One region of the Pseudomonas sp. FG29 genome, then DNA from elsewhere that is predicted to be linked to it. Evidence: predicted binding sites of a transcription regulator. Region 1 holds the regulator's gene; the other holds the start of a gene.
What was found. Region 1 encodes LexA, which represses DNA repair genes until DNA is damaged. Its sites were predicted from a motif close to CTGTNTNNNNANACAG; they were not measured.
Positions count from the first base shown of each region.

Region 2: a site for LexA is predicted at 3,266-3,281, ahead of recN (DNA repair protein RecN). Genes of this name have one in related genera too.

Region 1 is NZ_JBMDJU010000001.1:565,883-575,154, reverse strand. Features, by position in the region: gene mfd (transcription-repair coupling factor) at 1-2,325, shown strand, start outside; gene ACODS1_RS02845 (CsiV family protein) at 2,338-2,859, shown strand; gene ACODS1_RS02840 (S-methyl-5'-thioinosine phosphorylase) at 2,911-3,648, opposite strand; gene nagZ (beta-N-acetylhexosaminidase) at 3,654-4,652, opposite strand; gene ACODS1_RS02830 (L,D-transpeptidase family protein) at 4,664-5,191, opposite strand; gene ACODS1_RS02825 (TetR/AcrR family transcriptional regulator) at 5,233-5,940, opposite strand; gene lexA (transcriptional repressor LexA) at 6,168-6,782, shown strand; gene sulA (SOS-induced cell division inhibitor SulA) at 6,799-7,269, shown strand; gene ACODS1_RS02810 (hypothetical protein) at 7,491-7,730, opposite strand; gene ACODS1_RS02805 (DUF6586 family protein) at 7,811-8,329, opposite strand; gene topA (type I DNA topoisomerase) at 8,414-9,272, opposite strand, start outside.
Region 2 is NZ_JBMDJU010000017.1:21,940-31,211, reverse strand. Features, by position in the region: gene ACODS1_RS16965 (RnfH family protein) at 1-267, shown strand, start outside; gene ACODS1_RS16960 (outer membrane protein assembly factor BamE) at 331-849, opposite strand; gene fur (ferric iron uptake transcriptional regulator) at 944-1,348, shown strand; gene recN (DNA repair protein RecN) at 1,566-3,242, opposite strand; gene grpE (nucleotide exchange factor GrpE) at 3,400-3,969, shown strand; gene dnaK (molecular chaperone DnaK) at 4,069-5,985, shown strand; gene dnaJ (molecular chaperone DnaJ) at 6,103-7,230, shown strand; gene dapB (4-hydroxy-tetrahydrodipicolinate reductase) at 7,308-8,111, shown strand; partial or broken gene ACODS1_RS16925 (PmeII family type II restriction endonuclease) at 8,155-8,244, shown strand; gene ACODS1_RS16920 (DNA cytosine methyltransferase) at 8,255-9,272, opposite strand, start outside.

The DNA.
Region 1 (9,272 bases):
GCACTGCGCCGCTTCATCGAGGACTACCAGGGCCGCGTGCTGTTCTGTGCGGAATCCGCCGGTCGCCGCGAAGTGCTGCTGGAACTGCTCGCCCGCCTCAAGCTCAAGCCGAAGGAAGTCGACGGCTGGCCGGCGTTCGTCGACAGCGACGAACGCCTGAACATCTGCATCGCGCCCCTGGATGAGGGCCTGCTGCTCGACGAACTGGCACTGATCCCGGAAAACCCGCTGTTCGGCCGGCGCGTGATGCAGCGTCGTCGCCGCGAGAAAGGCCGTGAAGGCGGCGACAATGTGATCAAGAACCTCACCGAGCTGCGCGAAGGCGCGCCGGTGGTGCATATCGATCACGGCGTCGGTCGTTATCTGGGCCTGGTGACCATGGAATTCGACGGCCAGGCCGCCGAGTTCCTCGCCCTGCAGTACGCCGACGAGGCCAAGCTCTACGTGCCGGTAGCCAGCCTGCACCTGATCGCCCGCTACAGCGGCAGCGACGATGCCCTGGCGCCGCTGCACCGCCTCGGCTCGGAAGTCTGGCAGAAGGCCAAGCGCAAGGCCGCCGAGCAGGTGCGCGACGTCGCCGCCGAACTGCTCGATATCTACGCCCGCCGCGCCGCCCGCGAAGGCTTCGCCTTTCAGGATCCGGCCGTTGACTACGCCACCTTCAGCGCCGGCTTTCCCTTCGAGGAAACGCCGGATCAACAGACCGCCATCGACGCCGTACGCAGCGACATGCTCGCCGGCAAGCCGATGGATCGCCTGGTCTGTGGCGACGTCGGCTTCGGCAAGACCGAGGTGGCCATGCGCGCCGCCTTCATCGCCGTGCACAGCGGCAAGCAGGTGGCGGTGCTGGTGCCCACCACCCTGCTCGCCCAGCAGCACTACAACAGCTTCCGCGACCGCTTCGCCGACTGGCCGGTGAAGGTCGAGGTGATGAGCCGCTTCAAGAGCGCCAAGGAAGTCGAAGGCGCCGTGGCGCAACTAGCCGACGGCAAGGTGGACATCGTCATCGGCACGCACAAGCTGCTGCAGGACGATGTGAAATTCCACAACCTGGGCCTGGTGATCATCGACGAGGAACACCGTTTCGGCGTGCGTCAGAAGGAGCAGCTCAAGGCATTGCGCAGCGAGGTGGACATCCTCACCCTCACCGCCACGCCCATCCCGCGCACCCTGAACATGGCCGTGGCCGGCATGCGCGATCTATCGATCATCGCCACGCCACCGGCGCGGCGCCTGTCGGTGCGCACCTTCGTCATGGAGGAGAACAAGCCGACCATCAAGGAAGCGCTGCTGCGCGAACTGCTGCGCGGCGGCCAGGTGTACTACCTGCACAACGACGTGAAAACCATCGAGAAATGCGCCGCCGATCTGGCCGAGCTGGTGCCGGAAGCACGTATCGGCGTGGGCCACGGGCAGATGCGCGAGCGCGATCTCGAACAGGTAATGAGCGACTTCTACCACAAGCGCTTCAACGTGCTGGTGGCCTCGACCATCATCGAGACCGGCATCGACGTGCCCAGCGCCAACACCATCATCATCGAGCGCGCCGACAAGTTCGGCCTGGCCCAGTTGCACCAGCTACGGGGCCGCGTTGGCCGCAGCCACCACCAGGCCTACGCCTACCTGCTCACGCCGCCGCGCAAGAGCATGACCGAAGACGCCCAGAAGCGTCTGGAGGCGATTGCCGGCGCGCAGGATCTCGGCGCCGGCTTCATCCTCGCCACCCACGACCTGGAAATCCGTGGCGCCGGCGAGCTGCTCGGCGATGGTCAGAGCGGGCAGATCCAGGCTGTCGGTTTCACCCTGTACATGGAAATGCTCGAGCGCGCGGTCAAGGCCATTCAGAAAGGCGAGCAGCCCAACCTCGACCAACCGCTGGGCGGCGGCCCGGAGATCAACCTGCGCGTACCGGCGCTGATCCCCGAGGACTACCTGCCCGACGTGCATGCCCGCCTGATCCTCTACAAGCGCATCGCCTCGGCCATCGACGAGGATGGCCTGAAAGAGCTGCAGGTGGAGATGATCGACCGCTTCGGCCTGCTGCCGGAGCCGACCAAGCACCTGATGCGCCTGACGCTGCTCAAGCTGCAAGCGGAAAAGCTCGGCATCACCAAGGTCGACGCCGGCCCGCAAGGCGGCCGCATCGAGTTCGCCGCGGAAACCTGCGTCGACCCACTGACGTTGATCAAGCTGATTCAGGCCCAACCGAAACGCTACAAATTCGAAGGCGCCACTGTCTTCAAGATCCAGGTACCGATGGAGCGTGCGGAAGAGCGTTTCAACACCCTGGAAGCCCTGTTCGAGCGCCTTGCGCCCACTCACTAGAAGGACTCCTCAATGCGCCCACTGCACCTGATTGCCCTGCTGCTCTGCCTGCTCGCCCCAAGCGCCTTCGCCGAACGCCTGTACCAGGTGGAATTGCTGGTGTTCCGCCAACCGGGTGAAGCGGTGATCGCGCCCAAGATCGCCCCGGACGACTGGGCCGCCACCGCACTGCCCATCAGCGGTAACGAGCGCGCCACCGCACTGAATGACGAAGCCGCCAAGCTCAACCCGAACAATGGCTATCAGGTATTGCTGCACAAGGCCTGGAGCCAGACCATGAGCAACGCGCCCAGCCGCGTCGCCGTGAGCAGCGGCAATGGGCAATTCGGCCACTACCCGATCGAAGGCACACTCAACTTCGTTCAGGATCGTTTCACCGATCTGGATCTGGAACTGTGGATCAACCACTTCAGCGCCGATGGTCTGCTGCAGACCAGCGAACACATGAAGGTCGCTCAGCGCCTGAAGGACGGCAGCCTGACCTACCTCGATCACGGCAGCCTGGGCGCGCTGATTCGCATCAGCCCGCTCTGAGCGCATCATCCGACGCATGAAAAGGGCCGCTCAGCGGCCCTTTTCATTTGCTCAACCAAGCAACACCCGCGTCAGCACCGACCTGATCGTGCTCATGCCCTGCGCCAGAACCTGCTCGATGGCTTCCATGGTGATCGGCGCACTCGACTTGCCCGCAGCAGGGTTCACCACCAACGCCAGACAGGCGTAAGGCAGCTCCAACTCTCGCGCCAGAGCTGCTTCCGGCATGCCGGTCATGCCCACCAGATCGCAACCATCACGCTCCAGGCGCAGAATCTCGGCAGCCGTCTCCAGCCGCGGCCCCTGCGTGCAGCCATAGATGCCGTGATCACTGAATGCGGCCCCTTCGCTGCGTAAAGCCGCGATCAGTGCCGCACGCAGCCTGGCATCGTAAGGTTCGCTGAAATCGATATGAGTGACCTGCTGCAACTCGCCTTCGAAGAAGGTTTGGGCACGGCCATAGGTGTAATCGATGATCTGCTGCGGCACGCAGAAATGCCCGGCCGGCATCGCCTGGGGAATGCCACCGACCGAGTTGACCGCGAGAATGGCCTCGGCGCCGGCCTGCTTGAGCGCCCAGAGATTGGCACGGTAATTGACCTGATGCGGCGGGATACGATGCGGATGGCCGTGGCGCGCCAGAAACAGCACCGTACGCCCAGCATAATCGCCTCGCAGAACCGGCGCAGAGGGCGCCCCGTAAGGCGTCTCCATGACAAGCTCGGCGTCGATGCGCAGCCCGTCGAGCTGCGTCAGCCCGGTGCCGCCGATGATCGCGTAGACAGTCATGGCTTCTAATCCAGCAACTGCGCAGCGCGCAGCGCCGCCATAGCCTGCGACCAACGCGGCGACGCTCGGTAATCAGTGGAGGCATGCCCATGGCCGCGCATCCGCGCCAGGCGCGGCGATGCTTTCACCTGCAGGCGCTGCAGAGCGACCAGGGCCACCTCTGCCGCAGCACGGTCATTGCACACCAGCCCCATATCGCAGCCAGCACGCAGCGCCGCCTCGATACGCTGACCGGCATCACCGGCCACATGGGCCCCTGCCATCGACAGATCATCACTGAAGATCACCCCATCGAAGCCCAGCTCACCGCGCAGGATCTCCTGCAGCCAGCGGCGCGAGAACCCTGCCGGCTGCTCATCGACCTGCGGATAGATCACGTGAGCCGGCATCACCGCATCCAGCGCAGCACCAAGCAGGCGGAACGGCTGCAGGTCGCAGGCGCGCAGCTCATCGAGGCTGCGTTCGTCCACAGGAATGGCCACGTGGGAATCGGCCTCGGCCCAACCATGCCCCGGAAAGTGCTTGCCGGTAGCCGCCATGCCGGCCTGATGCATACCCCGAATGAAGGCCCCGGCCAGATGGGCGGCGCGTTGTGGATCACCTTCGAAGGCCCGACTGCCGACCACCGCACTGCGCTGGTGATCGAGGTCGAGCACCGGCGCGAAGCTCAGATCCAGCCCGACCGCCAGCACTTCGGTAGCCATCAGCCAACCACAATGCTCGGCCAACGACTCGGCATCGTCGTTATCGGCGATGGCACGCATCGCCGGCAAGCGCACGAAGCCCTGACGCAGGCGCTGGACACGACCACCTTCCTGATCCACCGCCAGCAACAGATCCGGGCGCACGGCACGGATGCTCTGGCACAGCTCACGCACCTGGCGTGGCGACTCGATATTACGGGCAAAGATGATCAGGCCGCCCACCTCGGGCTGGCGCAGCATCTGGCGATCCTCGGCGCTCAACCAGGTGCCGCCGATGTCCATCATCAAAGAACCTTGCATGGGGATATTCCTTATTGAAAATCTGGGCCTGCCGACCATTGCGGGCAGGACGCCTCGTCGATCAGCACCCGGCAATGCAGCGGTACACGCTCGAACAGGGCCAACATGTCGGTATTGCGCAGGCGAATGCAGCCATGGGACAGCGCCGTGCCCATGGGTTCCGTATCCGGTGTGCCGTGCAGGTAAATGTAGCGACGAAAGGTGTCGACCGAACCGAGGCGATTGCGCCCTGGCTCCAGGCCGCTGAGCCAGAGGATGCGAGTCAGGATCCAGTCGCGCCCGGGGAATTGTTCATGCAACTCGGGCGTCCAGACTTCGCCCGTCCAGCGCCGCCCGCGCAGTACCGCCGCCAAGGGCAAGCCCGCACCGATACGCGCACGCACCTGATGCAGACCGCGCGGCGTGCAACCACTGCCATTGTCCTCACCCGCTCCGTTGAGCGCCGTTGAAACGGCACAGCGCACACGCAGACGCCCGGCCTGTAGGCCGTAGAGCATCTGGTCAGCAATGGAGATGTGCAGCAGATCGAGATCCAGCATGCGGCTAGCTTAGCGGATGACTCGGGTCGAGCCCACCGCTGTCATGCCTTGGCCGGTACGCTCACGGTCTTGTTGCGCGGTTTGAGCTGGGCAGTTGCCAGCAAGGGATCGGCGACACCGGAATCGGCACGCATACCGGCAGCGAGGAACGGCACCATCATGCGCATCACCTGTTCGATGGAGGTGTGCACGCCGAAATCCGTTTCCGCCATGGCACGTAGCGCCTTGATACCGGACATGCTGAACGCCGCCGCCCCCAACATGAAGTGCACCCGCCAGAACAGTTCCAGCGGCGGGATACGCGGCGCGGCATCGTGCACCAGCAGCATGTAGCGGCGGAACACCTTGCCGTAAACCTCTTCGAGGTATTTACGCAGGTGCCCCTGGCTCTGACTGAAGGCCAGGCCCAGCAAACGCATGAAGATCGACAGGTCATTCCCGCTGCGCGGCTTGACGGCCAGCGCCTGCTCGACCAGCAACTCGAGCAGTTCCTCGAGTGTGGCCTGGGTTTCGGCCTTGGCCTGGCGGCGGTCCAGTTCCTTTTCCAGGCTGGTGCAGAATGGCCCGAGGAAACGCGAGAAGACCGCCTGAATCAGCGCCTTCTTAGAACCGAAGTGATAGTTGACGGCCGCGAGGTTGACCCCGGCCTTGCTGGTGATGAGCCGCAGCGAGGTTTCGGCAAAGCCCTTTTCCGCGAACAGCTGTTCTGCTGCATCGAGAATGCGTTCAACGGTTTCTGACTGAGCCATGAAATATCACCTGACAAACACTCGTTTGAAACATACGTTTCAGCCCACTGCATTGTCAAGCCGCGCCGGCCAGGTTTCGTCTGGTCGGTCACAGCATACAACAGGCAGAGACGAGCGTTGAGGACGGCAAGTTACAGCGCAACTGCGCCCAGGATGAAATTGATCGTTGCCAAGCAGCCTTCACTGTATATAATCCCAGTCACTGTATAAAAAGACAGAGCCCAGCCATGCTGAAACTGACCCCCCGCCAAGCCGAAATCCTCGCATTCATCAAGCGCTGCCTGGAAGACAATGGCTACCCACCTACCCGCGCGGAAATCGCTCAGGAGCTGGGCTTCAAATCACCCAACGCGGCAGAGGAACACCTCAAGGCGTTGGCACGTAAAGGCGCCATCGAGATGACGCCAGGTGCCTCGCGCGGCATTCGCATCCCCGGCTTCGAACCAGGCGCCGCCAACGACGACGATGGTTTGCCGGTAATCGGCCGTGTCGCTGCCGGTGCGCCGATCCTGGCCCAGCAGCATGTCGAGGAATCCTGCCAGATCAACCCTGCCTTCTTTCAGCCCAAAGCCGACTACCTGTTGCGCGTACGCGGCATGAGCATGAAGGACATCGGCATCTTCGACGGCGATCTGCTTGCCGTGCACACCACACGCGAAGCCCGCAACGGCCAGATCGTGGTCGCGCGTATCGACGACGAAGTCACGGTCAAGCGCTTCAAGCGCGAGGGCAACAAGGTCTGGCTGATTGCCGAGAACCCTGAGTTTTCCCCGATCGAGGTCGATCTGGAACATCAGGAATTGATCATCGAAGGTCTGAGTGTCGGCGTGATCCGCCGATAATTCCCTGGAGGCTCCCATGCAGTTGCAGCAGTCGTTCGAGCGCCCTCAACTTCCCCTGTTCGACGCATTTCTGGCCAATGCGCCTGCCGACGGACTGCCTGTCGAGCCCCTGCCAGGCCTGGAAGATGATCAGGCTTTCAGTGAATTGGCACTGCGCGGCGCTGCCGGGCATTGTCTGCACCTGCTGGCGCCCATATTGCGTGAACTGAGTCAGAATCAGGATGCTCGCTGGCTGACACTGGTAGCACCACCGGCCAGCCTGACCCAGACCTGGCTGCGTGATGCCGGCCTCAACCGTGAACGCATCCTGCTGCTGCAGCCACGCCAGGAGCAGAGTGCGCTGGAGCTGACCGAAGAAGCCCTCAGACTGGGTCGCAGCCACACCGTGATCAGTTGGCTACATCCGGTCGAACGCAGTACTCGCCAACGCCTGGCCAAGGCAGCGCGAACCGGCCAAGCGCAGAGCCTCAACATCAGCCTGGGCTAACCAGCGAAGTCCCCACCTGCTGGAGCGGCTTCAGCCGCGAAATGGACGAGCACCCTCCGCCCATTTCGCGGACAAAGCGAAACCTCTACATATCGCGAGTGAATGCGCTCCTGCAGAGCGGCCGCGCCCTCAAAGCATACTCAGAAAACGCGAAAGCCCCTCATAGTAGAGGGGCTTTCGCTATTACTTGCAGCCTGCAGCGTGTGACCTGCGGCTAATATTCAGTGCAAGACGCGCGGTGACTCTTCGTCCTCGCTGCTGAAGTCGCCTTCAGCCATACGCCCCGCCATCTGCACACCCACGTTGAGCATGGCCTTGGCCACTTCGACGTGCTGGCCTTGCAGGAATGCCTTGGCATCAGCGGAGAAATCCAGCGTCACCAATGCCTCTTCATCCTCTGCACGACGCAGGGCGATACGCCCATCGGGCAGTTCGACGATTTCCAGAAAGGATGTAGGCATGGGTCAGTCTCTTTGCGAAAACGCGATATTGTAACAGTCGGCCGGGGACAGCCCCAGCCCACTTGTCCAGATTAATGCGATCAGCACTCGCTGAGGCCTTCACGAAAGCGCAATACCAGTGCCTTGAGCTGCTGCCGGTAGTCATCCAGCTCGTCCAGTGTCAGCTCGGGGCGCACCTGATCCAGACTCACCGCCGTGATCAGTGGCATGGCGGGGTCGACCTTCGCCTTGCGCGCCTCCTGAGGCGGCTTGAACAACTCGGCGTAGGCCGCCAGCAACTGCGCTAGCCAGGTCTCCGATTGCTGCGCCAGCTCCACCAGCTCGGCCAGTTCAGGGCTCGGAGAACGCTCGAGCACGGTCTGATCGAGGAAAGCATCGACACGCGTCGACGTGGTGTCGGCCATGCGGTAGTAGCCAGCGATCTCATGGCACAGGCTCAGCACACTGCCGTACAGATGGAACAACGCCGCCTCACGCTCGGCCTGTACCAGCGCCTGCACGTTGAAGGCGCCAGAGGCTTCTGCCTTGCGCCAGTTGTCCAGCGCGATCCCGGCGAAGAATATCTTCTGGTTGGTGCGGGTATAGAGTTCTTTGGCCATTACGGCGATCTCCATTGCAGATGGAGCCATCATACGCGCGCCGACGACTGTCGGCGCGCGCATGCGATCAGAAGCGGCAGAGGTTCAGCGCTTGTCCTCGACCTTCCACTTGCCGCCATCGAAGAACGCACGCCAGCCGGTCGGCTTGCCATCCACTTCGGATTGCACGTACTGCTCCTTGGTCTTGCGGCTATAGCGAATCACGGCCGGGCGGCCATCCGGATCCTTCTGCGGAGCATCGCAGAGGAAGTGGTACTTGGGATCGATCTCGTGCTTGTGCGGAACGATTTCCAGCACCAGCGGAGCGCGCGTCTCACGGTTCTTCGGGAAACCGCTGGCGGCGAGGAACAGACCCGACGCGCCGTCGCGCAGTACGTAAGTGTCATCGACCTTCTCGCACTTGAGCTCAGGCATCTCCACCTTGTCCATCTTGGGAGGCGCAGCTTCACCATTCTTCAACAGCTTGCGGGTGTTCTTGCAACTGGCATTGGTGCAGCCGAAGAACTTGCCGAAACGACCGGTCTTGAGCTGCATCTCGCTGCCGCACTTGTCGCACTCCAGGCTCGGCCCTTCGTAGCCCTTGATGCGGTACTGGCCCTGCTCGATCTCGTAGCCCGTGCAATCCGGGTTGTTGCCGCAGATGTGCAGCTTGCGGGTTTCGTCCAGCAGGTAGGCATCCATGGCCGTGGAGCAGATCGGGCAACGATGCTTGCCCAGCAGCACGCGGGACTCGGACTCGCCCTCGTCGTCCGCGGCGATCTCGTCGCCCGGCACCAGGTTGATGGTGGCCTTGCAGCGCTCCTTAGGCGGTAGCGCATAGCCGGAGCAACCCAGGAACACGCCGGTGGAGGCGGTACGAATCATCATCGGCCGGCCGCAGTCGCGGCAGGGAATATCGGTCAGGGTCGGCTGGTTGGCACGCATGCCGCCCTCGCCTGCCTCG
Region 2 (9,272 bases), on a different contig from region 1:
CGCTTGCTGCGCCTGTCGGTACCTCAGGGCACCACGATGCGTGAGGCGGTGCGTCTGTCTGGCATGCAGCAGCATTTTCCCGCAGCCGATCTGAGTCAGGCCCCGCTGGGCATCTTCGGTAAGGCGGTGCCCAAGCCGGAAGAGCGCGTGCTGGAAGAGGGCGAACGAGTGGAAATCTATCGACCGCTGATCGCCGATCCCAAAGAAGTGCGCAAACAGCGCGCAGCGAAAGCCAAGGCCAGGGAAGAAGGTGCCGAGCCGAGCTGATCGCGCTGTGTTGGAGACTAAAAAGCCCGGAATCGCTTCCGGGCTTTTTTCATGCAGCGGGTTTTATTGCGGATCGGTGTCCAGCGGTTCCGGAACTGGAACCGGTACGGTTTCCACCTGATCCACCTCGCGCTGGATCTGCTCCAGCAACGAGCCGGGCGCTGCAGGCTTGTCTTCCTGGGGCTTGGCCTGAGGCTGGGCATTGGTGGTATCGCTGCCTTCGCCCATGATCGCCTGATCACGGCTGACGCCCGGCATGAAGTCGCCAGCCAGGCCGATCAGTTGATCGTTGCCGTCGAACATCAGGCTCACACGTTCCTGCAGGCGCTGACCGCCGCCTGGCTGGATGCTGTAGAGATAATCCCAGCGATCGGCGTGGAAGGTATCGGTAATCAGAGGGTTACCCATGATAAACCGCACTTGGCGCCGGGTCATTCCGGGGCGCAGCTGGTCTATCATGTCCTGCGTCACGACATTGCCCTGTTGAATGTCGATCTTGTAAACCCCGGGGAATGAACAACCGGCGAGTGCGAAGAGCCCGGTCAGAGACAGGCTGGTCAGCAAGAGCTTGGTTTTTTGCATCGGAGGGTGACTTCCACTATCTTGGGCAACTTGAACCCCGGATCATACCCGTATTAAGGGAAGCTGCGAAGCAGCCCCCACGAGAAAGCAGACCATGGTTGAAAATAACGAACTGCGCAAAGCTGGACTGAAGGTGACCCTGCCACGGGTCAAAATCCTGCAGATGCTTGATAACGCCGAGCATCGCCACATGAGCGCCGAAGATGTTTACAAGGCGCTGATGGAAGCGGGCGAAGATGTCGGTCTGGCGACCGTCTACCGGGTACTCACCCAGTTCGAGGCCGCTGGCCTCGTGGTTCGTCACAACTTCGATGGTGGCCACGCCGTCTTCGAACTGGCTGACAGCGGCCACCATGACCACATGGTTTGTGTCGATACCGGTGAAGTGATCGAGTTCTTCGACACGGAGATCGAGAAGCGCCAGAAGGAAATCGTCCGAGAGCACGGCTTCGAGCTGGTCGATCACAACCTGGTGTTGTACGTCCGCAAGAAGAGCTGAGGCTCCGGCTGCAATGAAAAGGCGATCCTAGGGTCGCCTTTTTCGCATCTGCATTAGCAGGCTGTTGAAGAACTACCTGCGTTGGCAATACTGCGTTAAAAACAGCCTCAAAATGCTCATTTACAGCACGTAAACTGCGCTTTTTCGGCTTTTTTTGCCTTGTCTTGCCTGTCTCGCCTACGTTTTTCAACGGCCTGCTAGCGCATCCGTTTGGGTTTCAGGCCGCCTGGGCGCTGGTAACCATCTTGCGGGCATGAGCCAGGGACTCTTCGGTCAGGTCAACGCCGCCGAGCATGCGGGCGATCTCCTCGATGCGGCCGCTCTCGTCCAGTAGGCTGACCGCCGTGGAGGTCGCACCTTCACCCCGGCGCTTGTGCACGAACAGGTGCTGATGCCCCTGGGCGGCCACCTGTGGCAGGTGGGTCACGCACAACACCTGGCCGCGCTCGCCGAGGCGGCGTAGCAGCTGGCCAACCACCTCGGCAGTCGGGCCGCCGATGCCGACGTCCACCTCGTCGAAGACCAGCGTCGGTACGCGCGAGGTCTGCGCGGTGATCACCTGAATGGCCAGGCTGATACGCGACAGCTCGCCACCGGAAGCCACCTTGGCCAGGCCGCGCAAGGGTTGGCCCGGGTTGGCACTGACCAGAAACTCAACGGCCTCCAGACCGTTGCCATTGGGCTCGGTGCTTTCCAGTGCTTGCAGCTGGATGCTGAAGCGCCCGCCTGGCATGCCCAGCGCCTGCATCTCCTGCTGGACGGCAGCAGACAGGGATTCGGCTGCGTTACCACGCAGGGCGCTGAGCTCGGCGGCCTTTTCCTGGTAGTGACGTTCATAGGCGGCCAGCTCTTCGGCCAGTCGTTCGCCGGCCTCATCGTCGGCATTCAGTCCTTCCAGTTCTTCAAACAGTTGTTGCTGCAATGCGGCGAGTTCGGTGGGCTGGATGCGATGCTTGCGCGCCAGGGTGTAGATGGTATCCAGGCGTTCTTCGAGAAACTGCTGGCGCTGCGGGTCGGCATCGAAATGATCGATGAAGCGATTGAGCTCGCCCACGGCTTCCTCGATCTGAATCTGTGCGCTGGCCAGCAGATTGCTGGCTTCGCCGAGAGCGCCACCCTGGTCGCTGAAGGCGCCCAGACGATTGAGGCTGGCGGTCAGTGCTGACAGCACGTTACCGGCATCGCTTTCGCTGCACAGATCGAGTACCTGGCGGCAGGCGCCAAGCAGCGACTCGGCGTTGCTCAGGGCCTTGTGTTCCTGTTCCAGTTGCTCCAGTTCGTTGTCGCCGAGGGCGAGGTTTTCCAGCTCTTCGAGCTGATAGCTGAGCAACTGGTGGCGGGCGCGTTGTTCGTCGCCCTGGCTGGAGATGCGCTCCAGCTCGTTGCGCGTCTGCTTCCAGCGTTGCGCGGCGAGCTGTACCTGGCGCGCCAGTTCCTGGCTGCCGGCGTATTCATCGAGCAGGCGCCGATGAGTGTCGGTCTTGAGCAGCGACTGATGCTCATGCTGGCTGTGGATATCGATCAGCAGCTCACCGAGCGCCTTTAGATCGCCTTGCGGGCAGGGGCTGCCGTTTATATAGCCGCGCGAACGACCTTCGGCGGTGATCACTCGGCGCAGGATGCACGGGCCGTCGCTGTCCAGATCGCGTTCGGCGAGCCAGGCGCGTGCTTCGGGAATGTCCGCCAGGTCGAAGCTGGCGAGAATGTCTGCCTTGTCACTTCCCGGTCGTACCACGCCGCTGTCGGCACGATCACCCAGGCACAGGCCGAGGGCGTCGAGCATGATCGATTTGCCGGCACCGGTTTCGCCACTGATCGCGCTCATGCCGGCGCTGAGTTCGAGATCCAGGTGATCGACGATGGCGTAGTTGTGAATGGACAGGTGCACCAGCATGGCGAACGCTCCCGAATTGATGTCTGGTTATTTATACAGTGTTTTTTCTGTGGCTGACAATCCTCCTTATCGCCCCTTGAAAGTTGTGGAATTGGCTCCATATAGGCGGCAGGTGCGCGATTCGGACTCGCGCCGTTTCATTCGAGAGGAGAAAGGCATGGCTGACGAACAGAACCTGGATACGCAGAACCCCGAGGCTCAAGCGGCTGAGGGCGCCGCGCCGAGCGACGACCTGGCGGCTCGCGTGCAGGCCCTGGAAGAGCAGCTGGCTGCAGCGCAGGATCAATCGTTGCGTGTGGCGGCCGAGTTGCAGAACGTGCGCCGTCGCGCCGAGCAGGATGTGGAAAAGGCGCACAAGTTCGCCTTGGAAAAATTCGCCAACGACCTGCTGCCGGTGGTCGACAGCCTGGAGCGTGGCCTGGAGCTGTCCAACCCGGACGACGAGGCCATCAAGGGCGTGCGCGAGGGCATGCAACTGACCCTCAAGCTGTTCATCGATACCCTGGCGCGCCATCAGCTCGAAGCGATCGATCCGCACGGTGTTCCGTTCAATCCGGAGCATCACCAGGCCATGGCGATGGAGGAGAGCACCAAGGTCGAGCCGAACTCCGTGCTCAAGGTGTTCCAGAAGGGCTACCTGCTCAATGGTCGTCTGCTGCGCCCGGCCATGGTCGTGGTTAGCAAGGCGCCTACCACGCCGCCGCCTTCGATCGACGAGCAGGCTTGAAATTCGTCGCAGCGACCCCATTTCTAAGTCAAGCGTTTTAGTGCTGCCGGCGCCTGCGAAACGAGGCGACGGAATAATCAAAGTTTCGGGAGAATTTTCATGGGTAAAATCATCGGTATCGACCTGGGGACTACCAACTCCTGCGTCTCCATTCTGGAAAACGGCAACGTCAAGGTGCTCGAGAACGCCGAAGGCGCTCGCACCACGCCGTCCATCATCGCCTACGCCAACGATGGCGAAATCCTGGTTGGCCAGTCGGCCAAGCGCCAGGCAGTGACCAACCCGCACAACACCCTGTACGCAGTGAAGCGTCTGATCGGTCGTCGCTTCGAAGAAGACGTCGTGCAGAAAGACATCCAGATGGTGCCGTACAAGATCGCCAAGGCGGACAACGGTGACGCCTGGGTCGAAGTGAACGGCCAGAAGATGGCGCCGCCGCAGATCAGCGCCGAAGTGCTGAAGAAGATGAAGAAGACCGCCGAGGACTACCTGGGCGAGCCAGTGACCGAAGCGGTGATCACCGTTCCGGCCTACTTCAACGACAGCCAGCGTCAGGCCACCAAGGACGCCGGTCGCATCGCCGGTCTCGACGTCAAACGCATCATCAACGAGCCGACTGCGGCTGCGCTGGCCTATGGCATGGACAAGGCCAAGGGCGACCACACCGTGATCGTCTATGACCTGGGCGGCGGTACCTTCGACGTGTCGGTGATCGAGATCGCCGAAGTCGACGGCGAGCACCAGTTCGAAGTGCTGGCCACCAACGGTGACACCTTCCTCGGTGGTGAGGACTTCGACATTCGCCTGATCGACTACCTCGTCGACGAATTCAAGAAAGAAACCGGCATGAACCTCAAGGGCGACCCGCTGGCCATGCAGCGCCTGAAGGAAGCCGCCGAGAAGGCCAAGATCGAGCTGTCTTCGAGCCAGCAGACCGACGTCAACCTGCCGTACATCACTGCAGACGCCACCGGTCCGAAGCACCTGAACGTGAAGATCTCCCGTTCCAAGCTGGAGTCGCTGGTTGAAGACCTGGTACAGCGCACCATCGAGCCGTGCCGCACTGCGCTGAAGGACGCCGGTATCGACGTCGGCAAGATCGACGACGTGATCCTGGTCGGCGGTCAGACCCGTATGCCGCTGGTACAGAAGACCGTTGCCGAGTTCTTCGGCAAGGAGCCGCGCAAGGACGTCAACCCGGACGAAGCCGTGGCCATGGGCGCTGCCATTCAGGGCGCGGTACTGGCCGGTGACGTCAAGGACGTGCTGCTGCTGGACGTTTCCCCGCTGACCCTGGGTATCGAAACCATGGGTGGCGTGATGACGCCGCTGATCGAGAAGAACACCACCATCCCGACCAAGAAGTCGCAGGTGTTCTCCACGGCCGACGACAACCAGAGCGCCGTGACCATTCACGTGCTGCAGGGCGAGCGCAAGCAGGCTGTGCAGAACAAGTCGCTGGGCAAGTTCGACCTGGCCGAGATTCCGCCGGCTCCGCGTGGCGTGCCGCAGATCGAAGTGACCTTCGACATCGATGCCAACGGTATCCTGCACGTGTCCGCCAAGGACAAGGCCACCGGCAAGCAGCAGTCCATCGTCATCAAGGCCAACTCCGGTCTGTCCGACGAGGAAATCGAGCGTATGGTGCGTGACGCCGAGGCCAATGCCGAGGAAGACCGCAAGTTCGAGGAGCTGGCCACCGCGCGTAACCAGGGTGATCAGCTGGTGCATGCCACCCGCAAGATGATCACTGAAGCGGGTGACAAGGCCACTGCCGATGAGAAGGCGGCCATCGAAAAAGCCATCGGTGAGCTGGAAGTGGCCATCAAGGGCGACGACAAGGAAGCTATCGAAGCCAAGATGAATGCGCTGTCCGAAGCCACCACGCCGCTGGCGCAGAAGATGTACGCCGAGCAGCCGCAAGGCGGCGCAGCCCAGCCGGAAGCCAACGACGCCAAGGACGCCGCCGACGATGTGGTCGATGCGGAGTTCGAAGAGGTCAAGGACAACAAGTAAGCCGAGGCTTGCTTGCGCTCCGGCATGCACCGCGGTGCATGCCTGATCCGCCGCGCGGGGGCTTGCTCCCGCGTCGGCGTGTCTGGAGGGCGCGAATTTTGAGGGTGCAGAAAAGCAATGGCTAAACGTGACTATTACGAAGTGCTCGGTGTCGAGCGCGGGGCCGGCGAGGCGGAGCTGAAGAAGGCTTACCGTCGTCTGGCGATGAAATACCACCCGGATCGCAACCCGGATGACAAGGACGCCGAAGAGAAATTCAAGGAGGCCAATGAGGCCTACGAAGTGCTCTCCGACGCGGCCAAGCGTTCGGCCTACGATCAGTACGGTCACGCCGGTGTCGACCCGCAGATGGGCGGTGGCGGTGGTGCCGGCTTTGGCGGCGCCAACTTCTCCGACATCTTCGGTGACGTATTCAGCGACTTCTTCGGTGGCAGCCGTGGTGGCTCCCGTGGGGGTGCTCAGCGCGGCAGTGACCTGCGCTACACCCTGGAGCTGGATCTGGAAGAAGCGGTGCGCGGTACCACCGTGACCATTCGCGTGCCGACTCTGGTCGGTTGCAAGACCTGCGATGGCACGGGTGCCAAGAAGGGAACCAGTCCGGTCACCTGTACCACCTGCGGTGGTATTGGCCAGGTGCGCATGCAGCAGGGCTTCTTCTCGGTGCAGCAGACCTGCCCGCGTTGCCATGGCAGCGGCAAGATGATCACCGACCCTTGTGGCAGCTGCCACGGTCAGGGTCGTGTTGAAGAGAGCAAGACGCTGTCGGTCAAGGTGCCGCCAGGCGTGGATACCGGTGACCGCATTCGCCTGTCCGGCGAAGGTGAGGCCGGCGCACACGGTGGCCCGGCCGGTGACCTCTATGTGGTGGTCAACGTGCGCGAGCACGCGATCTTCCAGCGTGACGGCAAGCATCTGTACTGCGAAGTGCCGATCAGCTTCGCCGATGCGGCGCTGGGCGGTGAACTGGAAGTGCCGACCCTCGATGGTCGGGTCAAGCTGAAGATCCCCGAGGGCACCCAAACCGGCAAACTGTTCCGCCTGCGTGGCAAGGGCGTGGCACCGGTACGCGGTGGCGCGGCTGGCGACCTGATGTGCCGAGTGGCGGTGGAAACACCGGTCAACCTGAACAAGCGCCAGCGCGAACTGCTCGATGAGTTCCGCAAGTCGCTGCAGGGCGATGACTCCCACTCGCCCAAGGCCAGCGGCTGGTTCGAGGGCGTGAAGCGCTTCTTTGGTGACGTATAACCACGGCGGCAGGCGGCAGGTGGCAGGCTTCAAGCCTTTCGCCTGCGGCCTGAGGCCTGCAGCCTGGAGCTGATTTTATGCAACGTATCGCTGTAATGGGCGCCGCCGGGCGCATGGGCAAGACCCTGATCGAGGCCGTGAGCCTGGCTGAGGGTGCGCAGCTCAGCGCCGCCATCGACCGTGCCGACAGCAGCCTGATCGGCGCCGACGCCGGTGAGCTGGTCGGGTTGGGCAAGGTCGGTGTGACCCTGGCGGGCGACCTGAGCGCCGTGATCGATGATTTCGACGTACTGATCGACTTCACCCATCCGTCGGTGACGCTGAAGAACCTGGAAGTCTGCCGTCAGGCGGGCAAGGCCATGGTCATCGGCACCACTGGCTTCACGCCTGAGGAAAAGCAGCAGCTCAGCGAAGCGGCCAAGCAGATTCCGATCGTCTTCGCGGCCAACTTCAGCGTTGGCGTCAACCTCTGCCTGAAGCTGTTGGATACTGCCGCTCGCGTGCTGGGCGATGATGTGGATATCGAGATCATCGAGGCTCACCATCGCCACAAGGTCGACGCGCCGTCCGGCACAGCCCTGCGTATGGGCGAGGTTGTCGCCAACGCGCTGGGACGTGATCTGCAGAAGGTCGCCGTTTACGGCCGTGAAGGCCAGACCGGCGCGCGTGAGCGTGAAACCATCGGCTTCGCCACCGTGCGTGCCGGCGACGTGGTGGGCGATCACACCGTACTGTTCGCCGCTGACGGCGAGCGGGTGGAAATCACCCACAAAGCCTCCAGCCGTATGACCTTCGCCAAGGGCGCGGTGCGTTCCGCGCTGTGGCTGCAAGGACGAAGTGCTGCGCTGTACGACATGCAGGACGTGTTGGGGCTGAATTAAGGCCAAAGGTCGCGGGAGGTCACCTCCCGCGCGGACAGGGAACATGGCCCGCTACGTCGAGCTGAACATCGGCGCTATCCACGAGAAGCGTATCGCCTGTCTGGCGCGCCTGAGGCTCAAAGATGTGCTCAAGCGCAGGAAGCCTATATGGCGCCAATCGCCAGCTCCAGTTGCGCCTTACGGCGTTGCTGTTCGAAGGCCTTGCGCCATTCCTCATGGCAGGTGGCCTGGTAGCGCGAGAAGCGGAAGCTGCGTGGCGCCTCCTGTGCCTTATCGGCAAGCAGATCACGTAGCAGTTTGCCAACGGCATGGCCCAGGCTGACGGGGACAGCGTTGCCAACCTGCTTGTATTGCTGGATCAATGGGCCAGCCAGTTGCCAGTGATCCGGAAACTCCTGGATGCGTTTGTATTCCTCGATTGAAAGGGGGCGATCGGCTTCCGGATGTGCCAGATCCGTTGCCGGCATGGCGGGGTGCGTCACCAGTGTCGGGGACGGCTTGTCCCAGGCAAGGCGGCGCAAGAAACCGGTCTTTCCACCTCCTGAGAAGTAGGACTTGCCCAGTGCTTCGCGTTGCAGGTTCGGGGCAAGATCACGCCAGTTCTGTCCGGCCTTGAGCAGGCGGTAGAAACGCAGGCGCTTTTCCGGGAAGTTGAGGTGATGGTGGCTATTGAGCCCTTCTAGTGCCTGGCGCACGGTGCGCCAGGTCGGTAGCCCCAGGGTGCCGTCTTCGCTGTGCGTTGGCGTAAGGAACGGCGCGGTTTTCCCATTCCGTGAGCAGACGATGATGACGCGCTCGCGAATTTGCGGAGTGCCGAAGTTGGCCGAGTTGTAGAGGTTGAACGAGCTGGCGTAGCCGGCATTGCTCAGTTTGCTCAGCACGAAGTTGAGCGCGCCACCTTTCATCTCGTCCAGGGAGAGATCCGGAAAGTCCGGGCCTCGCTGATCATGTGGGCGGTGATCCATCGGGCAGGACAGCAGGCCGCGCACGTTCTCGATCACGATGTAAGGCGGCCTGATTTCCAGGGCCAGGTCGATGAACTTCAGGAAGGCATTGCCGCGCTCGTCATTGAACGCCTTGCGCTTGCCTGCCGTGCTGAACGCCTGGCAGGGTGGGCCACCGATGATGACGTCGATTTCTTCACGAGCTACGCTGGCAGCC